One region of the Bacillus haimaensis genome, then DNA from elsewhere that is predicted to be linked to it. Evidence: a T-box and tRNA genes for the amino acid it is inferred to sense, from the RefSeq annotation. Region 1 holds a T-box; the other holds one or more tRNA genes.
What was found. A T-box is a leader RNA that pairs with one kind of tRNA and senses whether it is charged. The one in region 1 lies ahead of tyrS (tyrosine--tRNA ligase), so its partner is inferred to be a tRNA-Tyr.
Positions count from the first base shown of each region.

Region 2: it has a tRNA-Tyr gene. The T-box ahead of tyrS (tyrosine--tRNA ligase) is inferred to sense a tRNA for this amino acid. The anticodon was not compared.

Region 1 covers NZ_CP158164.1:1,763,034-1,774,982, forward strand. Annotated here, with positions in the region: gene ABN702_RS08945 (hypothetical protein) at 1-11, shown strand, start outside; gene ABN702_RS08950 (DUF4129 domain-containing protein) at 45-680, shown strand; gene ABN702_RS08955 (DUF4350 domain-containing protein) at 898-2,034, shown strand; gene ABN702_RS08960 (AAA family ATPase) at 2,031-2,960, shown strand; gene ABN702_RS08965 (DUF58 domain-containing protein) at 2,911-4,269, shown strand; gene ABN702_RS08970 (stage II sporulation protein M) at 4,261-5,229, opposite strand; gene ABN702_RS08975 (RDD family protein) at 5,340-6,140, shown strand; gene ABN702_RS08980 (ring-cleaving dioxygenase) at 6,325-7,302, shown strand; gene ABN702_RS08985 (DUF3307 domain-containing protein) at 7,446-8,312, opposite strand; gene ABN702_RS08990 (hypothetical protein) at 8,327-9,070, opposite strand; T-box leader at 9,268-9,478, shown strand; gene tyrS (tyrosine--tRNA ligase) at 9,524-10,771, shown strand; gene ABN702_RS09000 (NUDIX hydrolase) at 10,831-11,466, shown strand; gene ABN702_RS09005 (glyoxalase superfamily protein) at 11,472-11,831, shown strand; gene cydS (cytochrome bd oxidase small subunit CydS) at 11,884-11,949, opposite strand, start outside.
Region 2 covers NZ_CP158164.1:3,807,709-3,819,657, reverse strand. Annotated here, with positions in the region: gene ABN702_RS19395 (hypothetical protein) at 1-191, shown strand, start outside; rRNA gene ABN702_RS19390 (16S ribosomal RNA) at 816-2,365, shown strand; rRNA gene ABN702_RS19385 (23S ribosomal RNA) at 2,658-5,588, shown strand; rRNA gene rrf (5S ribosomal RNA) at 5,701-5,817, shown strand; tRNA gene ABN702_RS19375 (tRNA-Asn) at 5,827-5,901, shown strand; tRNA gene ABN702_RS19370 (tRNA-Thr) at 5,903-5,975, shown strand; tRNA gene ABN702_RS19365 (tRNA-Glu) at 5,992-6,063, shown strand; tRNA gene ABN702_RS19360 (tRNA-Val) at 6,134-6,209, shown strand; tRNA gene ABN702_RS19355 (tRNA-Tyr) at 6,276-6,359, shown strand; tRNA gene ABN702_RS19350 (tRNA-Gln) at 6,508-6,582, shown strand; tRNA gene ABN702_RS19345 (tRNA-Lys) at 6,585-6,657, shown strand; tRNA gene ABN702_RS19340 (tRNA-Ala) at 6,707-6,782, shown strand; gene rocF (arginase) at 6,988-7,887, shown strand; gene ABN702_RS19330 (aspartyl-phosphate phosphatase Spo0E family protein) at 7,910-8,092, opposite strand; gene sigW (RNA polymerase sigma factor SigW) at 8,270-8,833, shown strand; gene ABN702_RS19320 (anti-sigma factor family protein) at 8,854-9,468, shown strand; gene cdaA (diadenylate cyclase CdaA) at 9,624-10,445, shown strand; gene ABN702_RS19310 (YbbR-like domain-containing protein) at 10,438-11,691, shown strand; gene glmM (phosphoglucosamine mutase) at 11,712-11,949, shown strand, end outside.

The DNA.
Region 1 (11,949 bases):
TCGGGCAATAACATTTGTCCTAGTGAAAGACAGGTGATGATGTATTGATGAAGGAAGAAAAGGCAAGAGAAGAGTTAAAGGAGATACTCAGCAGGAACGAGTATCAGGTATATTACGAGGATAAAAGAAATACATTGCAAGTTTTATGGGATGACGTAAAGGCTTGGCTGGCGGATATGCTGGCCAAGTTCTTTCCATCATTGGAGGCGACAAGTTCTGTTGCTGGTAATATTCTTATCGTGATTATTTCGGTTGCGATCGCTATATTAGCGATTATATTCATCTTTTTCGCTGTAAGATATCGTCAGAGAAGGACCATAGGTAAACAGCAGCCATTTCAATCTCCAAATGAATTGGAATGGAGTTATCAGCAACATCTCAAACATGCATTGAAACAAGAGGAATTAAGTGATTTCAGCTTATCTACACGCCATCTATTTCTCGCACTTCTACTCTATTTCCATGAAAAAAGCTGGTTGGAAGCGAAAATCTGGAAAACCAACTGGGAGTATTACGAAGAGCTCCGATCCGCAAAAAAAGATAGCGCAGATTTATTTTTCAACTTTGCCCTACTTTTTGATCGAGCAACCTACGGAAAGCAGCAGATTCAAAAAGAAGAGTACAGCCTTTACCGGGATAAGGCTTTGAAATGGTTGGAAGGAGAAAATGAGGATGTCTAAAATGAAGGCTCTTTTCTTAAAGTTTGTTGCTATACGCCCGTAAAAAATAGGCACTTGGATTTTTTACAGCATTTCTCTCCATATTATTCAAAGTGATAAAGACTCTACTACACTGAAAAGAGCACGAGGACTAGTAATATAACGTGTTGACTTTGAATACGTCAAAAACAACAATTTATGCGAAAACGGCCAAAATGGAAGGAGGAGGAAGGTAGAATTGCTACAAGTACTATCAAAAAACCGCGGATGGATTTGGTTTGCCGCAATATTAATTCTATTTTTGCTTTGCAGTTACTTTATCCTTTCAAAAGGGGCCAAAACCTATTTGCCCTATGACTCCCATTCCCCTTCACCTACAGGTATCAAAGCTTTTTATACATATGCACAAAAGGAAATTGGAGGAATTCAAAGGTGGGAGGAACCGCCAAGCAAGCTTTCCGGCTTGGAAAATCAGCTGCTTTTGATGGTGGAGCCCTATTCCGTCCCAAACCAGGAAGTCATGGAAGAGTATATTGCATTTATGGATCAGGGTAATACCATTCTGCTTCTTATGAACAACCCGGACTCGATGTTCGGTCTTAACACCATTTATACTGAATTCCCTTCATCAGAAGGGCAGATTTTCAAGGAAGACTCTAAGGAATATCGTGCTCAAAACTTTTCACCAGTTCGAATAGAGGCGGAAGAAACAGATGAAATTCTACTGAATGATGAACAGGGAACGATTGCATTGAAACGGACTTTTGGACAGGGTTCTCTCGTTGTTTCCAATACACCGGGATGGATTACGAATGATGCAATTTTGAAAGAAGGGCATTTGGAACTTCTGTTGTACTTACTGCAGAAGGAAAATCAAGAACTGAATATGCTGTTAATTGACGAGTATATACATGGTGAGAACAGTGGTTCCACTTTCGCGACCACATATCCTCAATGGTTTATTATAATCATCATTCAAGGAGTGTTATGGACCATTCTCTTATTATGGAATCGTGGGAAGAGATTCGGTCCTATCCTCGTGTCCAGAGAGGAAACTGTCCGTTTCAGTGATGAAAATTTGCAGGCTCTTGCAGCCTGGCATATAAAAGGGAAGAGATATCAGGATTCCCTTGCCATCCAGGCGGACTACCTCAAATTTGCATTTCAAGAAAAATGGGGCATTCCATCAAGTAAAGACTGGCTGCAACGTGCCGACCAGCTTGAACGAAAATCTAAAACAATCGATCCAAAGAGTGTGAAAACATTTTTACATGATTTAACAAATATATTAGCAAAAGAGAAGATAACCAAACAGGAATATATGTTCTGGTCAAAAAAATTGGATCAACTTAGGAAAGAGGTGGAGGAAGGATGAAACCTGAATTAGCATCCTTACTTGAAAAATATGAACAACGAATCTTGGGACAATCTTTAAATCTTAAACTCTTGCTTTCTTCTGTTCTTGCAGGTGGACACGTGCTGTTGGAGGGAGTACCCGGAACCGGGAAGACGCAAATGGTACGATCGCTTGCCAGCCTACTGGGCGGAACGTTTGCACGTATCCAGTTTACCCCGGACCTACTGCCAAGTGATATTACAGGAAGTACCATCTACAATATGAAAGAAGGTTCCTTTCAGACGCTGAAGGGTCCGATCTTCACAAACATTCTTTTAGCAGATGAAATTAATCGTACCCCTGCCAAGACGCAGGCAGCCTTACTTGAAGCAATGGAAGAGAAGCAGGTAACCATCCAGGGGGATACATACCCTCTTTTCGATGTATTTTTTGTTGTTGCAACACAGAATCCGATTGAATTTGAAGGTACATATCCATTACCGGAAGCACAACAGGACCGCTTCCTATTTAAATTGCATGTTAATTTCCCAACCTTGGAAGAGGAGACGAATGTATTAAAGCAAGTGATTGAAAAAAACTATGACGCCGGTAACGTTCAGCCAGTTTTAGATATGGAAACCTTTTTATCCATCAGAAGAGAAATTGAAATGATAACAGTCAGCGAAAGTGTGCTTCATTATATTATGAAGATAGTAAGGAAAACAAGGGAAGCAGACTCCATCCGTTTTGGGGCAAGTACTCGGGCCGGAATCTCCATCGCGAAGGCAGCACAATCCTTTGCATATTTAAGTGGCCGGGATTACGTTACGCCTGATGACGTTAAGATTGTAACAAAGCCTGCTTTGCGCCACCGTATCCAATTATCTCCACATACGGAATTGGAGGGATCTACTGTTGACCAGATCATTGAAGAGCTTGTGGGGTCGATTCCTGTTCCGAGATAAGGGGATTGTTCCAACCAATCGATTACTTATAGTATTCGCCATTCTTACAGGAATCCTTCTAACAGCGACAATATGGAATTTGCCATGGTCATTTGTCCTACTTGCCAATATCTTGGTACTTCTGTTCAGCTTGGTAGATTTGATCTTTTCCCCCAATAAGAATCAGCTTCTGGTGAAACGCTCATGTCCGACTGAAATGGAGAGGGGCATCAATTATGAGGTACCAATCACGATTCAGAACGCATCCTCCTATGATGTGAATGTTAGAATCATAGACGGTCTGCCACAATCATTCGAAAGGCCATTTCCATTATCAGGAAAAGTAGATAAAGAGACTTCGGTAAAGTTTGATTATCGGACAAAAGCACCGGTCCGTGGCGATTATCAGGTTAATAAAATGTACATCCGTTACCGAAGTTCATTGGGGCTATGGGAAAAACAAATCTCCATTTTTTTACAGGAGAGCATCAAGGTGATACCGGACATGACCCAAACCAAACAATTTTTGGAGGATGCCCAAAAATTCTTAAACTACGAAGGCATAAAAATCAGAAAATATAAAAGTGGAGTAGGGGAATTTTCAAAGATCCGCTCCTATGTGGTAGGGGATGACCCACGAAAAATCAACTGGCGTCAGACCGCTAAGTTGCAAGAAGTTATGACAAATGAATATGAACCGGAGCATGGAAAACATATCACCATATTGATTGATTGCGGAAGAATGATGGGAGCTGAACTGAAAAGTGGAAACCGATTGGAAAAATCCATCGAGGCTGCCCTGACCGTGACCGCTGCTGCATTACAAAAGGGTGATTATGTAGCAGTTCTTGCATTCTCCAAAAAGGTGAAAGTTTATATTCCACCAGCTAAAGGTATGTCTCATCTTCAAACCATTCTTCAAGGTATCTATAATCTGGAAGTGGACGCTGCCGAATCCAATTATGGGGAGATTTTAAATTATCTTCAGCTTGTACAGAAAAAGCGCAGTCTCATACTGTTATTCAGTGATATTCAGACTTTTCTTCATGAAGAAAGTGCATTGGTATATCTGAAAAGATTGAGACAAAGGCACTTGTTCCTGATGATTGGAGTGGAGGACGACATGCTGGTGAGTAGAGGCAAAGAGGCACCTGTAAATGCACAGCAAACCATGGTAAAAAGTATCGCACAGCAGCAGATACTTATCAAGAAGGATGGAAAAGCAAAATGGGAAAAACAAGGCCTCCTAATGGTGGAGGCCCAGGAAGAAAAGCTGGCAACAACTGCTGTATCCTATTATATTGATATGATCAATAGAGGATTATTGTAGCAGTTGCTCCTGCTTTTGAAGTTTCATTTTCGCAATACCGATATAGAGGATTAACCCGATAACAGTAAGGACAGCTACAAAGTATTTCGCTTCAAACGAAATGGCGGCAGGTGTGATGAATCCTTCAATTACACCTGCAATGATGAACAATGGAATCGTTCCAAGTAAAAGCTGAACAGACCGTTTTGCGTTTTCTTTCAACTGGTAGCCTCTTGAATAAGGACCAGGTACAAATAGCCTGTAGCCCATCAGAAGGCCTGCTCCACCTGCAATGAAAATGGCGGTAAGTTCAATCATTCCATGAGGTACGATGTATGCCCAGAACTCATAGGTTTTATCATAGTGCCAGAATAAGGCTGCAATGGCACCAACAATAATCCCATTATAGATCAATACATACACGGTAAGAAGACCAAATGTAATTCCTCCGGCAAAAGCAAGGAAAGCTACCTGAATATTGTTTGTCATGATGGACGCTGACATTAGGGGTGCATCCACGTGACCCTCATTTGCACCAAGCTGTTCCGGATCGAAGCTGTTGGCCATTCCGGCAGGCAGCACCGAGTATAGTAGAAGCTCATCATTTGCCACAGCCGCATAGCTTCCAAGAAAACCGATTGTGAAAAGCGCCATAGCGATGATGACGAATTTCCATTGTTCAATCAGCAGGCCAACAAATTTCACTCCAAAGAATTGACGTGTCTGTTTCCAGCTCGAAACCTGATCCTTATATAGCAGGTTATGAGATTTGGAGACAAGGCCATTCAAATACTGCGTAACTTCTTCATTAGGAAAATAGGTTTGACTATAGGAAAGATGCTGTGCTGCTTTTCGGTAAAGACGATGAAATTTGCTGATTCTTGTTCCAGTGATATTTTTACTCTTATGTAGTTCTGTCACGATTTCTTCGAGTTCTTTCCATGCATCTCGATGCTGATTCACGAATTGTTTTACATTCATACAGGTTTACACCTTCTTGTCATTTATTGTTATTAACCTTTATTATAGTAATATTATAGATAAATAGAAACACTATTGGTAAAATTTATCCATGAAATGAGGTAATACCTTTGAACGCTGAGCAAGTGGACATAAAAACACCAGAATATGTATCTTTACAATTCCAATCTGCAGGTCTTGGAAGCCGCGCAGCCGCGTTTATCATTGATCAGATTATCCTGTTGATCGTCAATATTCTCATCATCATAGGATTGTTATTCATGATCAATGGAACTTTCATGGATTTCTTTTCCGCTAATATGCCTTCCTACCTTGTTGCGGCGGCAATCATTTTAATTTTCATCATCAGATGGGGTTATTTCTTCGCATTTGAGTATTTTTCAGGGGGAAGTACGCTAGGCAAGAAGATGCTGGGAATTCGAGTAATCCAGGAAAATGGTCACAGCATTACCCTTCTATCGAGCCTGATACGCAACCTCTTGCGTATCATTGATAGCCTGCCGATGAACTATCTGGTAGGCATGTTGATGATTTTCTTCCACACCAAGCATAAACGTCTTGGAGACCTGGTGGCAGGTACCATTGTAGTCCACGAAAGACGGAAGAAGAAAAAGAAAATGACTGCAATTGAAAAAGAAATCCATAACCGGGGACTATCCCGCGAGAATCTACTGTTGAATGAATACGATTTAAAACGATTCAACGAAAAAGATTGGAAGCTTTTGAAAACCTATATAAACCGTTTCCTTCAGCTTTCTGTTGAGGAGAGGATACTTTTGACCAGACAGGTTGCTGAAATTGTAGCCCCAAAGCTCGGAATGACGGTTGGGGAAACAGGCTACGAGGAGCTAGAGAATTTATTGCTTGTCCTTTATCTATTGTTGAAGGATGAATGGGAGTTTGAATTGTAATATAAAATATTGTCAATCTGCTTAGTCCAATTTCTCCTTGTGGGAAATTGGACTTTTTTAAACTTACATGAGTTTTTCAGGTAATCAGTTTGACTTTATTTTATAGGTTTGATATATTTATCTCGAATTCAAGATATATTTTTTTCACTCGCAAAGATTATTCTCAAAACAGGAGGTAATATAAATGAATGGTTTAAAAGGCATTCACCACGTTACTGCCATTACGAGCAGTGCTGAAAAGAACTATGAATTTTTCACTTATGTATTAGGGATGAGACTCGTTAAGAAAACTGTAAACCAGGATGACATCCAGACATATCATCTTTTTTTCGCCGATGATAAAGGGAGTCCTGGGACAGATATGACTTTCTTTGACTTCCCGGGAATACAAAAAGGCTCTCATGGTACGAATGAAATATACCGGACTGCGTTTCGAGTACCAACAGATGCGTCCCTCGACTATTGGTTAAATAGATTTGATCGCTTGAAGGTGAAGCATTCAGGCGTAGAAGAGCAGTTCGGAAAAAAGGTGCTGAATTTTGTTGACTTTGACGATCAGCAATATCAATTGATTTCAGATGAAAAGAATAAAGGTGTCGCTTCAGGAACTCCATGGCAAAAAGGGCCGGTACCTTTAGAGCATGCAATCACAGGTTTAGGTCCTATAACAATAAGAGTGGCTAACTTCGATTTCTTTAAAGAAGTGTTAGAAAAGGCGTTACTTTTTAAACAAGTATCACACAGAGGATCCACCTACCTTTTTGAAGTTGGCGAGGGTGGAAATGGTGCTCAGATAATTGTGGAACATAACAAGGATCTTCCTCAGGCAATGCAAGGCTATGGTACAGTTCACCACGTAGCATTCAGGGTGGAGGACCGTTCTGTTATCGAGGAGTGGGACCAAAGGCTGAAGAGTTTTGGATTCCATACTTCCGGTCATGTGAACCGTTATTTCTTTGAATCCTTATATGCTCGAGTAGCACCTCAAATATTATTTGAATTTGCGACAGACGGTCCAGGATTCATGGGTGATGAGCCTTATGAAACACTTGGAGAAAAATTGTCTCTCCCTCCCTTCCTTGAAGCGAAAAGAGAACAAATAGAAGGTTTTGTTCGTCCTATAAATACCGTAAGAAGCACTATCGACTTTAAAAAAGAATAAATAACACAAAGTCCATCCCCCTTTCAAAGGGAGAATGGACTTTTTTATCTTTTTTGCAATTTGATAGGGATGGGAGAAAATTAGAAACGTTTTTTATACCCATCCTCTTAGGTAGATACGGTAGATTTACAGCTATCAAAACTCTACCAAAATACCACTTTCAGAATAATCCCATATACAATTGCAAACAGGAAGGAGGTCAAGGTCCCAAGAAGAAAGTACTCCGCCCAGTCACGATCATCCATCTGCTTGAAACGGGTCAAGGATTTGGCGGCAACGATAAATCCGACCGCAGAGAAGGAGCCCATCAGGATGAGTGCCACTACAAGCAACCGCTCGAGATAGCCGATCACTTTTCCCCGAGATAGGTCCTGATGCTTCATTACCATATATGTATACTCCTCGGATAATCTTTTTTGACTTGTGGCGCTTATTTCTACATCACGAAGTGTATATTTCCCTTCGAAGAGAGAGAGATGCCGTGTCAAGGAACCAAGCAGAATCTTAATAAAGTGACCTGTGACCGACGTAATTAAAATAAACATGATAATGATAAAAAGAATGCTGTCTATCAATGATTTGTCGACAATCATTCCATCTTTCAAATGCAAGTTTACTAAAATAGTATCAAACAAGTGATAAAGGTTCACCTCAAGGAAGAAATAGCAAACTGCTAAAATAGTAAACAGGTGTAATACTTGATCTGCTACGAATAAGGCAAGATTCCAGCCATTTTTTTGCTTCATAAAAGTTACTTTTTCCTGCAGGTGCATTTTGGCCAAATCAATCAGCGCATGGAAAATAACGATTGATAAGGTAGGAGAAAGTACGGTCACGATGAAATTTGAAAAATTCTGCAAATAATATAGGATGCACAGTGTCACGATGGTGACTAGCGTGTGATGGAATAGATGGAGTTTCAGGAACTTCTTTTTATCGTTCACCATCTTTTCCGTCTGAAGGTAAAAATCCGCTATAAGGTGTGCAAGTATGAGGCTAAGAACAATCATAGTTCCGCTCCTAACTAATTCGTAATGATATCCAGGTTCTGTTTCAAATGATTCTTTATTGTGTTTTGCAGCTCTTTCGTGATATTACTAGGATAGGTCCCGGATTGTGTCTCCTCCAGGTTGTTCAAGGTGTTTTGTATGGTATTCAAGGTTTTAAGTATTATCTCACAATTTCCTTTCTTGTAGTGGCTTGAGATGGTAGAAGGGGACTTTCCTAATAGGTTTGCTATCGTTTTCTGTTCATCCAATACGGAAAAAAGTCCCGAAATGAGACGCTGAAGCTTCGTTTGCTCAGCCACTAGTTTCCCTTGATATTCAAGCAGCAGGTTGCTCATCTCCACAGATGCGATGGACATTGCATCCGAATCAGGAAAAAGAAGGATAGGTGACCGATTAGTGGACTGCTTGATTTTCTCATTTGCCATTCTGGCATGTTTCATCAGAGGGTGATTCCACTTATCTATATCAATATCGGAAATATCTTCATCCACATTCCCAAAAGACATGCCGAAGTAGGGTGGCTGATTTGTAAACTTCCAGATTTGACCTATATAAAATGCGACTGTATAAGCAGTGGCATAATGGTCAAAAATACAGACAATTTCATCACCGAGACGGTGCTTGACATGGACATTCGGCAATCCTTTTGTCCAAAGTTTTATGTAAGCTTCCACCGCTTCCAAATAGGAGGAAACTTCTTTCCAATTTCTGCTGGAATCCGTTACATCCATCATAAACACCGATACCGGGCTTTTCATAAGCTGTCCTCCTCCGTCATCCAACAATACGTTCTACTAGTTTATGCAATTATTTTAAATTAATTCGACTATATAATCAAATTATACATTAATTCGATAGATTAATCGAATCAAAGATAAATAGATGATATAATCAAAAAATCTTCATTTCTTGTTGTATTTATCTGGAATATCCATTAGAATAAATAAAAATTAAACAATAAGTTTTGATAGGAATCCAGTAGTGTATTATCTCCCTGTTAGAGAGAGCTGATGGTAGGTGAAAATCAGTACAAAGATAATGGCGAATTACCTCCTTGAACTTCTTTTGTGAACTTAAGAGTAGCAGAAGACGGCCGAACCGTTATTCGTTTGAGTGGAAGAGAAATCTTCAACAAAGGGTGGTACCGCGTAAACCACGTCCCTTTCTTAGGGGCGTGGTTTTTTTATTTTATATAGGTGGAGGAATTGTTGATGGGGACTGTGATAAATAAGCTGTCGAAAGAGCAACAAATAGAAATGGAGAGGCAATTCACGATATACCAAAATGGGGTATCGGAAATTATACCGGCACATGAAATGAAAGAGAAAATCGGAAAGTCACTTATGACAGGGCGTCCGCTTAAAATCAAGCTCGGTTTGGACCCATCCGCTCCAGACGTACATTTGGGACATACGGTTGTGCTGAATAAGCTGAAACAGTTTCAGGAGAATGGCCACATCATTCAGTTGATCATTGGCGATTTCACGGGGAAGATCGGCGACCCTACCGGCAAATCGACTGCAAGGAAGCAATTGACCAACGAAGAAGTGAAGCACAATGCAAAAACATACTTTGAACAATTCAGCAAGGTACTGGATATGGAGAAAGTGGAGCTATACTACAATTCAAGCTGGCTCTCCAAATTAGGCCTAGAGGACACGATAAACTTATCTGCAAGTATTACAGTTGCTCGATTGTTGGAGAGAAATGACTTTTCGGAAAGATTGGCGGCAGGAAAGCCGATTTCCCTTCATGAGTTTTTCTACCCGCTGATGCAAGGCTATGATTCTGTTGAACTGGAAAGTGATGTGGAGCTTGGCGGAACGGACCAGCATTTCAATGTGCTGATGGGCAGACACCTTCAGGACCATTTCGATAAAGAAAAGCAGGTTGTCATCATGCTGCCTTTATTGGAAGGCTTGGATGGAGTGGAGAAAATGTCTAAGTCCAAGAATAATTACATCGGTGTTGATGAAGAGCCTAACGAGATGTTCGGGAAAATCATGAGCATTCCTGACGAGTTAACATTGAAGTACTTCAATCTGATAACAGATCTGTCGCAAGAAGAGAAGACTGAATTAGCCGAGAAGCTGGAAAAAGGAGACTTACATCCAAGGGATGCGAAGATGCATCTTGGAAAAGTTATTGTGCGAATGTACCATAATGAAGAAGCGGCAAATTTTGCTGAAGAGCATTTTAAGACTGTTTTCCAACGCGGAGCCATACCGGAAGATATACCTGAGATCACATGGAAAGGCAAGAAGTCAATACCAATAATAGATCTGCTAGTCCAATTGGAATTGCAAAGCTCTAAAAGTGAGGCTCGCCGCATGATACAGAATGGTGGAATAAGAATCAATGGCGAAAAGGTGATGGAGGTTGATCTTCTTGTAGGCTTCGAGAAGGACTTTATCATACAGGTAGGGAAAAGGAAGTTTTTAAAGGTGATCATTTCATAGGTCGAGCAGGTTTACCTGCTCGATGCATAAAGAAAAGGACAGCAACGGAGGCATGGAGGATGGAGTCGGAAAAACTAAGGGTGTTTGATGAAAGTGGAAATTGTGTAGGTGTAGAGACCAGAGAAGAGGTACATAAAAAAGGCTATTGGCATGAGACGTTTCATTTCTGGCTTGTCAGCAGGGAAGAGGGGGGAGAATACATCTACTTCCAGCTCAGAAGCAAACAAAAGAAGGACTATCCGAATCTACTGGATATAACAGCGGCTGGACATATTTTGGCTACAGAGACAGTGGAGGCTGGGATCAGGGAAGTGAAGGAAGAGATAGGAATCGATGTAACCATGGGAGATCTCATGCCTTTGGGTGTGATTCCATACACTAACGTTCATCAGGAACTGATAGACCGTGAATTGGCACATGTATTTTTACTAGTCAGGAAGTATGAAATGGAGGATTTCTTTTTGCAACCTGAAGAAGTTTCAGGGATGGTAAAAGTGAGGTTGGATGATATGATTGGACTATGGGAAGGAACGACAGATAAAGTAGAGGCAGAAGGATTTAATATGGCTTCTAACGGGGAAAGAGCAGAATGGAAAGAGTCTGTGAACAAAGGACATTTCGTTCAGCATGAAGACCACTTTTATTTAGAGACTTTTGCAGCTATAAAGATGAAATTGGAGGAGGAATCCCTATGAGTGAAATGAAAGCGGTAATCCCTATACTACGTATTTTCGATGTGGAAAAGGCAGAAGAATTCTATATGGACTTTTTGGGTTTTGAAAGACAATGGGAGCACCGTTTCGAACCGGATTTTCCATTGTATATGGAGGTTTCCAGGGGGGACTGTATTTTGCATCTTTCTGAACACCATGGTGATAGCACACCGGGGTCTGCGGTAAGAATCGAAACGAGTTCTATTGAAGACTACCACAAAGGGCTAATCGGAAAGAACTACCGATTCGCAAGACCCGGCCTAGAGCAAAAACCATGGGGAACCAAGGAAATTTCCGTAGGCGACCCATTTGGCAATCGAATTGTATTTTTCGAGAGAATCAAATAAAAATTTTTAATAAAAAGCAAAAAGCGCAGAACGCCTGCGCTTTTTGCTTTTATTAATACTTCTCTTTGCCTGCCGCTCCCCACAGAAACAACACACCAATCGCCACGACAATGATAAG
Region 2 (11,949 bases), 2.0 Mb from region 1:
ACCTACTGAAGCGTGAAATGGAAGAACTACTTCATGATTTTGAAGATAACCGCATAGATCGGGTAGTCAAACATGCCATGGAGGAACGCTATCAAATCCTCTTCAACATGTTCAAAAGAGTGGCCCACCCAACAGAATGTATGCAATACATTCGTTCTAAAGCGGTATTCGGGGAACGAGAAACACTATAAGAGAGTGGAGGCTCCTTCATTGCATTGTGATATGCTGCGGGAGTCTCTTTTTTGCGCTGTCCGTGTAAAAATAGCAAATCGAGTCGGTATTTCGAACCGTGCTGTAGGGATGCATCTTGTTTATCAACGGAAATTTCTATATATCCACGATTCTGGCTACCATATCAACGGAAAAAGAATTTTATCGATGAAAATTTCAATATATCCACGAAAAGAGAGGGGATATCGATAAAGCGCATATTTCAACAAAATCTTTGCTTCCTTAGGGACTGCCGCGAACTTCAATTAGCTTATTTGTTACTATGCGTTTGTACACAGCAAAATAGACTTAAAATCTTTTTGAAAAAATGTTTCTAAAGTAGTTGACGTTCCTTTAAAAAGCGTGGTATATTATTATTCGTCGCTGCGAGAGACAAAACGATCGCACGATAAAAAAACAAAAAACATGTTGACTTCAACAAGCTGATATGTTACATTAATAAAGTCGCTTCTGAGCGATAAACTGATTGAAATGATCTTTGAAAACTAAACAAAACAACAGCGTCCACGTTAATCTTATAGGGATTAACAAAGAACGAAAAAGAAACATAAGCTAGTCAACATTTGAGCATAAGCTCAAACTCTTTATTGGAGAGTTTGATCCTGGCTCAGGATGAACGCTGGCGGCGTGCCTAATACATGCAAGTCGAGCGGACTTACAAAAGCTTGCTTTTGTAAGTCAGCGGCGGACGGGTGAGTAACACGTGGGCAACCTGCCCTTGAGACTGGGATAACTTCGGGAAACCGGAGCTAATACCGGATAATATAAGGAACCTCCTGGTTCCTTATTGAAAGATGGTTTCGGCTATCACTTAAGGATGGGCCCGCGGCGCATTAGCTAGTTGGTGAGGTAACGGCTCACCAAGGCGACGATGCGTAGCCGACCTGAGAGGGTGATCGGCCACACTGGGACTGAGACACGGCCCAGACTCCTACGGGAGGCAGCAGTAGGGAATCTTCCACAATGGACGAAAGTCTGATGGAGCAACGCCGCGTGAGTGATGAAGGCCTTCGGGTCGTAAAGCTCTGTTGTTAGGGAAGAACAAGTGCGAGAGTAACTGCTCGCACCTTGACGGTACCTAACCAGAAAGCCACGGCTAACTACGTGCCAGCAGCCGCGGTAATACGTAGGTGGCAAGCGTTATCCGGAATTATTGGGCGTAAAGCGCGCGCAGGTGGTTTCTTAAGTCTGATGTGAAAGCCCACGGCTCAACCGTGGAGGGTCATTGGAAACTGGGGAACTTGAGTGCAGAAGAGGAAAGTGGAATTCCAAGTGTAGCGGTGAAATGCGTAGAGATTTGGAGGAACACCAGTGGCGAAGGCGACTTTCTGGTCTGTAACTGACACTGAGGCGCGAAAGCGTGGGGAGCAAACAGGATTAGATACCCTGGTAGTCCACGCCGTAAACGATGAGTGCTAAGTGTTAGAGGGTTTCCGCCCTTTAGTGCTGCAGCTAACGCATTAAGCACTCCGCCTGGGGAGTACGGTCGCAAGACTGAAACTCAAAGGAATTGACGGGGGCCCGCACAAGCGGTGGAGCATGTGGTTTAATTCGAAGCAACGCGAAGAACCTTACCAGGTCTTGACATCCTCTGACAACCCTAGAGATAGGGCTTTCCCCTTCGGGGGACAGAGTGACAGGTGGTGCATGGTTGTCGTCAGCTCGTGTCGTGAGATGTTGGGTTAAGTCCCGCAACGAGCGCAACCCTTGATCTTAGTTGCCAGCATTAGGTTGGGCACTCTAAGGTGACTGCCGGTGACAAACCGGAGGAAGGTGGGGATGACGTCAAATCATCATGCCCCTTATGACCTGGGCTACACACGTGCTACAATGGACGGTACAAAGGGCAGCAAAACCGCGAGGTCGAGCCAATCCCATAAAACCGTTCTCAGTTCGGATTGCAGGCTGCAACTCGCCTGCATGAAGCCGGAATCGCTAGTAATCGCGGATCAGCATGCCGCGGTGAATACGTTCCCGGGCCTTGTACACACCGCCCGTCACACCACGAGAGTTTGTAACACCCGAAGTCGGTGGGGTAACCTTTTGGAGCCAGCCGCCTAAGGTGGGACAGATGATTGGGGTGAAGTCGTAACAAGGTAGCCGTATCGGAAGGTGCGGCTGGATCACCTCCTTTCTAAGGAATATGACGCTGTTTGTTTTGTTTAGTTTTGAGAGAGCATTCTCTCAAAAAAATATGCGCTTGCGTCTGCAAGTGAATTCAAGAAGTTGGATTCCTCAGCGCATGGCAGCATGAAGTAACGCTCTGAAGCATCGCATGAAGTGATGCAAATCAGTAGCCATGTTCCTTGAAAACTAGATAACGTTAAGTAATATCAAGATACATTCACAAGTATCGTTCATCTTAGTAATTTTCTTTTAAGATATCATCGCTGATATCGAAAAAACATGACAATTAGTTTGTCAACGGTTAAGTTATTAAGGGCGCACGGTGGATGCCTTGGCACTAGGAGCCGATGAAGGACGGGACTAACACCGATATGCTTCGGGGAGCTGTAAGTAAGCTTTGATCCGGAGATTTCCGAATGGGGAAACCCACTGCTCGTAATGGAGCAGTATCTTTACCTGAATACATAGGGTACTGAAGGCAGACCCGGGGAACTGAAACATCTTAGTACCCGGAGGAAGAGAAAGCAAACGCGATTTCCTGAGTAGCGGCGAGCGAAACGGAATTAGCCCAAACCAAGAGGCTTGCCTCTTGGGGTTGTAGGACACTCAACATGGAGTTACAAAGGAACGGGGTAAATGAAGCGATCTGGAAAGGTCCGTCATAGAAGGTAAAAACCCTGTAGTTGAAACTTCGTTCCCTCCTGAGTGGATCCTGAGTACGGCGGGACACGAGAAATCCCGTCGGAAGCAGGGAGGACCATCTCCCAAGGCTAAATACTCCCTAGTGACCGATAGTGAACCAGTACCGTGAGGGAAAGGTGAAAAGCACCCCGGAAGGGGAGTGAAATAGATCCTGAAACCGTGTGCCTACAAGTAGTTAGAGCCCGTTAATGGGTGATAGCGTGCCTTTTGTAGAATGAACCGGCGAGTTACGATCCCGTGCAAGGTTAAGTCGATGAGACGGAGCCGTAGCGAAAGCGAGTCTGAATAGGGCGAATGAGTACGTGGTCGTAGACCCGAAACCAGGTGATCTACCCATGTCCAGGGTGAAGTTCAGGTAACACTGAATGGAGGCCCGAACCGACTCACGTTGAAAAGTGAGCGGATGAGGTGTGGGTAGGGGTGAAATGCCAATCGAACCTGGAGATAGCTGGTTCTCTCCGAAATAGCTTTAGGGCTAGCCTCATATGTTAGAGTCTTGGAGGTAGAGCACTGATTGGACTAGGGGTCCTCATCGGATTACCGAATTCAGTCAAACTCCGAATGCCAAAGACTTATCTATGGGAGTCAGACTGCGAGTGATAAGATCCGTAGTCAAGAGGGAAACAGCCCAGACCGCCAGCTAAGGTCCCAAAGTATACGTTAAGTGGAAAAGGATGTGGAGTTGCTTAGACAACCAGGATGTTGGCTTAGAAGCAGCCACCATTTAAAGAGTGCGTAATAGCTCACTGGTCGAGTGACTCTGCGCCGAAAATGTACCGGGGCTAAACGTATCACCGAAGCTGCGGACTGTTCTTACGAACAGTGGTAGGAGAGCGTTCTAAGGGCGTTGAAGCTAGACCGGAAGGACTGGTGGAGCGCTTAGAAGTGAGAATGCCGGTATGAGTAGCGAAAGAAGGGTGAGAATCCCTTCCACCGAATGCCTAAGGTTTCCTGAGGAAGGCTCGTCCGCTCAGGGTTAGTCGGGACCTAAGCCGAGGCCGAAAGGCGTAGGCGATGGATAACAGGTTGATATTCCTGTACCACCTCCACTCCGTTTGAGCAATGGGGGGACGCAGAAGGATAGGGTAAGCGCACTGTTGGATATGTGCGTCTAAGCAGCAAGGCTGAGAAGTAGGCAAATCCGCTTCTCATTAAGGCTGAGCTGTGACAGCGAGGGAAATATAGTACCGAAGTTCCTGATTTCACACTGCCAAGAAAAGCCTCTAGCGAGGAGTATGGTGCCCGTACCGCAAACCGACACAGGTAGGCGAGGAGAGAATCCTAAGGTGAGCGAGAGAACTCTGGTTAAGGAACTCGGCAAAATGACCCCGTAACTTCGGGAGAAGGGGTGCTCTGTTAGGGTGTTAAAGCCCGAGAGAGCCGCAGTGAATAGGCCCAGGCGACTGTTTAGCAAAAACACAGGTCTCTGCGAAGCCGTAAGGCGAAGTATAGGGGCTGACGCCTGCCCGGTGCTGGAAGGTTAAGGGGAGAGGTTAGCGCAAGCGAAGCTTTGAACCGAAGCCCCAGTAAACGGCGGCCGTAACTATAACGGTCCTAAGGTAGCGAAATTCCTTGTCGGGTAAGTTCCGACCCGCACGAAAGGCGTAACGATCTGGGCACTGTCTCAACCAGAGACTCGGTGAAATTATAGTACCTGTGAAGATGCAGGTTACCCGCGACAGGACGGAAAGACCCCGTGGAGCTTTACTGTAGCCTGATATTGAATTTTGGTACAGCTTGTACAGGATAGGTAGGAGCCTGAGAAGCCGGAGCGCTAGCTTCGGTGGAGGCGTCGGTGGGATACTACCCTGGCTGTATTGAAATTCTAACCCGCAGCCCTTATCGGGCTGGGAGACAGTGTCAGGTGGGCAGTTTGACTGGGGCGGTCGCCTCCTAAAGAGTAACGGAGGCGCCCAAAGGTTCCCTCAGAATGGTTGGAAATCATTCGCAGAGTGTAAAGGCACAAGGGAGCTTGACTGCGAGACCTACAAGTCGAGCAGGGACGAAAGTCGGGCTTAGTGATCCGGTGGTTCCGCATGGAAGGGCCATCGCTCAACGGATAAAAGCTACCCCGGGGATAACAGGCTTATCTCCCCCAAGAGTCCACATCGACGGGGAGGTTTGGCACCTCGATGTCGGCTCATCGCATCCTGGGGCTGTAGTCGGTCCCAAGGGTTGGGCTGTTCGCCCATTAAAGCGGTACGCGAGCTGGGTTCAGAACGTCGTGAGACAGTTCGGTCCCTATCCGTCGTGGGCGCAGGAAATTTGAGAGGAGCTGTCCTTAGTACGAGAGGACCGGGATGGACGCACCGCTGGTGTACCAGTTGTCTTGCCAAAGGCATAGCTGGGTAGCTACGTGCGGACGGGATAAGTGCTGAAAGCATCTAAGCATGAAGCCCCCTCAAGATGAGATTTCCTTTTACTTCGGTAAGTAAGATCCCTGAAAGATGATCAGGTAGATAGGTTCGAGGTGGAAGCATGGCGACATGTGGAGCTGACGAATACTAATCGATCGAGGACTTAACCCAAAAAACAATGAACGGCACTTGTGAATCTTGGTAAGAAAAACGTTATCTAGTTTTGAAGGAATATAGCAAATAATGCTTGATTTTCTTTCAAAAGTTTATATAATATTAATAGTCTGGTGGCGATAGCGAAGAGGTCACACCCGTTCCCATACCGAACACGGAAGTTAAGCTCTTCAGCGCCAATGGTAGTTGGGGGCTGTCCCCCTGTGAGAGTAGGACGTTGCCAGGCTAGTATCGTTCCACCATAGCTCAGCGGTAGAGCATTCGGCTGTTAACCGAAGGGTCGTAGGTTCGAATCCTACTGGTGGAGCCATGCTTCCATAGCTCAGCAGGTAGAGCACTTCCATGGTAAGGAAGAGGTCACCGGTTCGAATCCGGTTGGAAGCTTAGTGAATATTATATAGGCCCGTTGGTCAAGCGGTTAAGACACCGCCCTTTCACGGCGGTAACACGGGTTCGAATCCCGTACGGGTCACTTAAGTTTTTTCGCGTCAGCGAAAATAACTAAGTTTTTTCACGATAGTGAAACTAACTAACCATACAATGGAGGATTAGCTCAGCTGGGAGAGCATCTGCCTTACAAGCAGAGGGTCGGCGGTTCGATCCCGTCATCCTCCACCAATTTTTTTCACGCAGTGAAAATAATCAACCATTTTTTCACCCAGAAAAAATAATTCCATATCCCTTGGAGGGGTAGCGAAGTGGCTAAACGCGGCGGACTGTAAATCCGCTCCTTCGGGTTCGGCAGTTCGAATCTGCCCCCCTCCACCATTTAACTTCGAAATGTAGATTCCGAAGTTTTTGTTTGAAAAGCAGTATAAACTTTCATGTATTAGAGATAATAATTGAAGTTAGGAAATACTCATTTCGGGTAATGACTACATAGAAGGCATTTTATTATTTAATGCTATTTCATCAATGGGCTATAGCCAAGCGGTAAGGCATCGCACTTTGACTGCGACATGCGTTGGTTCGAATCCAGCTAGCCCAGCCAACGTGCCATTAGCTCAGTCGGTAGAGCATCTGACTTTTAATCAGAGGGTCGAAGGTTCGAGTCCTTCATGGCACATATATCTTTACCAGATGCAGAAGTATTCCTGATACTTCTGTTTGTTTTAGGGGCCTTAGCTCAGCTGGGAGAGCGCCTGCTTTGCACGCAGGAGGTCAGCGGTTCGATCCCGCTAGGCTCCACCAATCTTCAATAGAATACATACCATAATTCAAACCTTAGACTCCTTATCGGGTCTAAGGTTTTTTGTGTTTTGCTGCTCATATACCAAATGAAATCAAAAATCTAACAATTCCAAACTGCATATATATTCAAATTTGTGTCGAGTTGAGTCATAGACCCTTTTCACTATACAATAAATGTAATAGGGATAAGGGGAGGACACTGTTCATGAAAAAGAATATCAGTATTATTGGGGTGCCTATGGACTTAGGGCAAACACGTCGTGGAGTGGATATGGGTCCTAGTGCTATTCGTTACGCAGGAATAGTGGAAAGGTTGGAACAGATTGACCTTGAAATTGAAGATTTAGGGGATATAGAGATTGGATCAAGAGAAAGAACGTCTTCCGGTGACAGTAACCTGAAGAATTTGAAAGCAGTTGCGGAGGCGAGTGAAACGCTTGCTTCACGAGTGGACGAAGTCGTTAAACAAGGGAAGTTTCCGTTGGTATTAGGAGGCGACCACAGTATTGCGATCGGGACGATTGCGGGACTTGCAAAGAATTATTCGAACATGGGAGTCATCTGGTACGATGCCCATGGCGATTTAAATACAGGAGAGACCTCTCCATCAGGTAATATTCATGGCATGCCACTTGCGGTCAGCCTAGGTTTGGGAGACCCGGCTTTGACAGGGATAGGCGGTATTGGCACGAAGCTGAAGCCGGAAAATATCGTGATCATTGGTGCTCGTTCTCTGGATGAAGGGGAAAAGGTACTGATTAAGGAAAAAGGAATCAAAGTGTTTACCATGCATGAGATAGACCGTATGGGAATGACGGCTGTCATGGAAGAAGCGATTGCCTATTTAAAAGACAAAACGGATGGCGTGCATCTCTCACTGGACCTGGACGGCCTGGATCCCCATGATGCACCTGGTGTAGGGACACCGGTGATGGGTGGTATCTCCTATCGTGAGAGCCACTTGGCGATGGAGATGCTAGAAGAGGCGGATATCTTAACCTCTGCGGAGTTTGTGGAAGTAAATCCGATCCTTGATGAACGGAATAAAACTGCGTCAGTGGCAGTTGCCTTGATGGGTTCTCTTTTTGGTGAAAAGCTTCTTTAGAAACAAAAATAAGCCAGCAACGTTAATTCGTTGCTGGTTTTCGATTTATTTGAAGGTACAAATATTGATTGATCAGGGAATCAAGCGAGGTGCTTGCATCTATTACTTCCTTTGATTGAAGATGATTGGTGGAGGAAAGACGGATCATTTCTTCTCTTTTTCTTTCAATGGCTTCTTTTAAGTGTACTGCTGCTTGGATGGACATTGGAAAAACACCTCTCTTAATGGGCTGATAACAGTAATTTTAGTAAATATTACCCTGATTTATCCTTTTTGAAACATTTTTAGTTATTTTTTGTTAAAATATATTTATAGAAATGATGAAACCTTTTTTAGGCTAGGCTCGTAGATAAAGACGACCGCCAGACAACGGGGGAACGGAATGGAAGAACTTATAAAAAAGAGAATCAAGCAGATAAAAAAAGGCGATCAGGATGCGTTTGGTGAAATTGTGGAGATTTTTAAGGACAAGATTTTTCAGCTTGCCTATCGAATGACCGGGAATGCACATGAAGCCGAGGATGTTGCACAGGAGGCGTTTATCCGGGCATATATTAATATCAACAGTTATGATGTAAACCGGAAATTTTCCACATGGCTATATCGGATCGCGACTAATTTAACGATTGATCGAATTCGCAAGAAAAAGCCAGATTATTATTTGGATGCGGAAGTGGCAGGAACGGATGGGCTGACGATGTATTCACAGGTAGCAGCCGACATTGCGTTGCCCGAGGAAGAAGTGGAAAGCATGGAGCTGCAAAGTGAAATCCAAAAGCAGATATTGAAGCTTCCCGATAAATATCGTTCCGTCATCGTCCTGAAGTATATTGATGAGCTCTCCTTGATTGAAATCAGCGAGATACTTGAAATACCGGTTGGGACTGTAAAAACACGAATACACAGAGGGCGAGAAGCACTGAGGCAGCAATTGCGCCATGTTTAATTCTGGAGGTGTAAAAGAAAATGAAGAAATGTCCGGAACAAATCGTCCAGTATATGCATGAGTATTTAGATGGTGATCTAGAGAAAGACCGAGAACAAGAGCTAAAAGCACACCTTCAAGAATGTCAGGATTGTAATCAGCAATTTCATGAATTGGAGAAGGCGATCGCACTTGTACAAAGCACCTCTCATATAACAGCACCAAATGATTTCACGCAGAGAGTGATGAATAGTTTACCGAAAGAGAAGAAAAGAATTGGAATGAATCGCTGGATGAGAGCGCATCCGGTTTTTGTAGCAGCAGCCATCTTCTTTGTACTAATGGCTGGCAGTATGTTCGGCGGCTGGCAGGAAGATAAATTGTCCTTTACCAATCAGTCCGGTCTGGTCGTAGAAGATAATACAGTAGTCGTTCCAGAAGGCAAGGTCGTGGAGGGGGATGTCGTGGTCAAAAACGGCAATCTCCGTGTCGAAGGGGAAGTGAACGGAAATGTCACAGTCATCAATGGCGAGAACTATCTGGCTTCCGCTGGGCAGGTAACAGGCGAGATCGAAGAAATCAACCAAGTCTTTGAATGGATCTGGTTCACCATGAAGGATGGGTTTAAAGAAGTTGTCGGAGTTTTTACAGATTAAGCTAAGGAGATGCTTGAGTAATCAAGCATCTTTTTTGCATGTTTTCTGGTTATATTAACTATAATTGAATTTATGTTATAATAGCATAGTTACGGTTTTCGTACTTGATACATAAATCTCGTACTGACAAAGGAAGTGATAGGATGCCTTTTGAGATACCTTTTGGAGATATACCATATTTAGGTTATTTAGCGAATGTGATTGATATATTATTGGTCTGGTTTGTGATTTACAAACTCATCATGGTGATACGCGGTACAAAGGCGGTCCAGCTATTGAAGGGGATTACGGTCATTGTCGTTGTCAGGATCATCAGTAGCTTTTTGGGACTGAGCACCCTGCAGTGGCTGATGGACCAGGCGTTGACCTGGGGGTTCCTGGCGGTCATCATCATCTTCCAGCCTGAGCTGCGTCGTGCCCTTGAACAATTGGGACGTGGGAAATTGTTCTCAAGAAGCGGCATTCCGGATGAGGAAGAGCATGCCAAGATGGTGGAGGCGGTCGTAAAATCGGTGCAGTATATGGCAAAACGCCGTATCGGAGCGCTTATCACCATTGAACGGGAAACAGGAATGGGCGATTACATAGAAACAGGGATACCTTTGAACGCAAAGGTTTCATCCGAGCTTCTGATCAATATCTTCATTCCGAATACGCCTCTTCATGATGGAGCAGTCATTCTACAGAAGAATCAGGTTGCTGCGGCAGCTTGTTATCTGCCTCTATCCGAAAGCCCCTTTATTTCCAAGGAGCTTGGGACAAGACATAGAGCGGCACTCGGAATCAGTGAAGTAACAGATAGTGTCACCATTATTGTATCAGAAGAAACCGGTGCAATTTCCGTCACGAAAAACGGGGAACTGCACCGCGATTTAGAGCCAGAGATCTTCAGCGACCTGTTGATGAAGGAAATGGATACAAGCTTTAAAACTGCTTCCTCAACACGTTGGCAATGGAGGGGGAAGAAGGATGGATAGATTTATCAGCAATCGATGGATCATGAAGATAATTGCGTTGCTTTTGGCTTTTATGCTATACATGTCGGTGAACATTGATACAACATCCACCCAGCAACGGAATAATACTGCTTCCCCTTTTCCTAGTTCACCAAATGTAGATGTGGAAACTGTTACCGATGTTCCGGTTGAGGCCTACTATGATCGGGATAATCTCGTCGTGAACGGACTTCCGCAAAGTGTGGCAGTGACATTGGAAGGGCCGACTGGTACGGTGAAACCGACTGCACTGCAAAAGGATTTTGAGGTGTATCTGGATTTAAGCGATCTGGAACTGGGAACACACCAAGTGCCATTACAATGGAGAAATATTTCGGAAAAGCTGGATGTGACTGTGGAGCCTGGATTTGCTACCGTTACCATCCAGGAGAAGGTAACCGAGGATTTCCCTGTTGAAGTCGACTTTATTAACAGAGGGCAAATCGAAGAAGGCTACCAGCCGGAACAGCCGATTGTGAAACCGAACATCGTGAAGGTGACAGGTTCCCGTGAATTGATTGACAGCATCGCGCTAGTGAAGGCACGAGTCGACCTGAAGGGCGTCAATGAGTCAATCAACCAGCAATCTAAAGTGACGGTATACGACAGCGAAGGGAATACCTTGAATGTGGAGGTCGAGCCGGCTGTCGTGGACGTTAATGTTCCCGTTACCAGTCCTTTTAAAGCGGTGCCTTTAAAAATAAACCGCAAAGGCTCGCTGCAGGAAAACCTGAGCATCACCAAGGTGGAAGCCGTACCGGGTGAAGTGACGGTCTACGGTCCAAAAGGTGTAATTGATGGGTTGGAGTACATTGATAACATTGACCTTGATCTTACCGAAATTACGGAAAGCACCACCATTGAAGTGGATGTTCCTGTACCGGACGGTGTAAAGCGAGTGGTACCGGAAAAAATCAATATTAAGGTAGAGGTAGAAAAGGAAGAACAGAAAACGTTCACCAATGTACCTATTGAATATATTGGGTTACCGGAAAATATGGAGCTTGAAATGGTAGACCCTGAGAGTGGCCTGATGGACCTGACAGTCCGTGGTGCCCCAACTGTGCTTGAAGGCTTGGAAAGCACGGATATGGAAATGTACATTAATGTGACAGACCTTGGAGAAGGGGAGCATGAGCTGCCTCTTGAAATTAACGGTCCACAAAATGTGTCCTGGGACCTGCCGAAGCGAAACGTGAAAATTAGATTAGTAGAAATTATAGAGTAGGAAAAAGGAGCGATTTACTTATGGGTAAATATTTTGGAACAGATGGAGTGCGTGGGGTTGCCAACTCGGAACTGACGCCTGAACTGGCATTTAGATTGGGACGCTGTGGAGGCTATGTTCTGACAAAAGATCATTCCCGTCCAAAAGTATTAATAGGCCGCGATACACGCATTTCCGGTCATATGCTCGAAGGAGCGCTAGTTGCAGGACTATTGTCCATAGGTGCAGAAGTCATGCGCCTCGGTGTCATTTCCACTC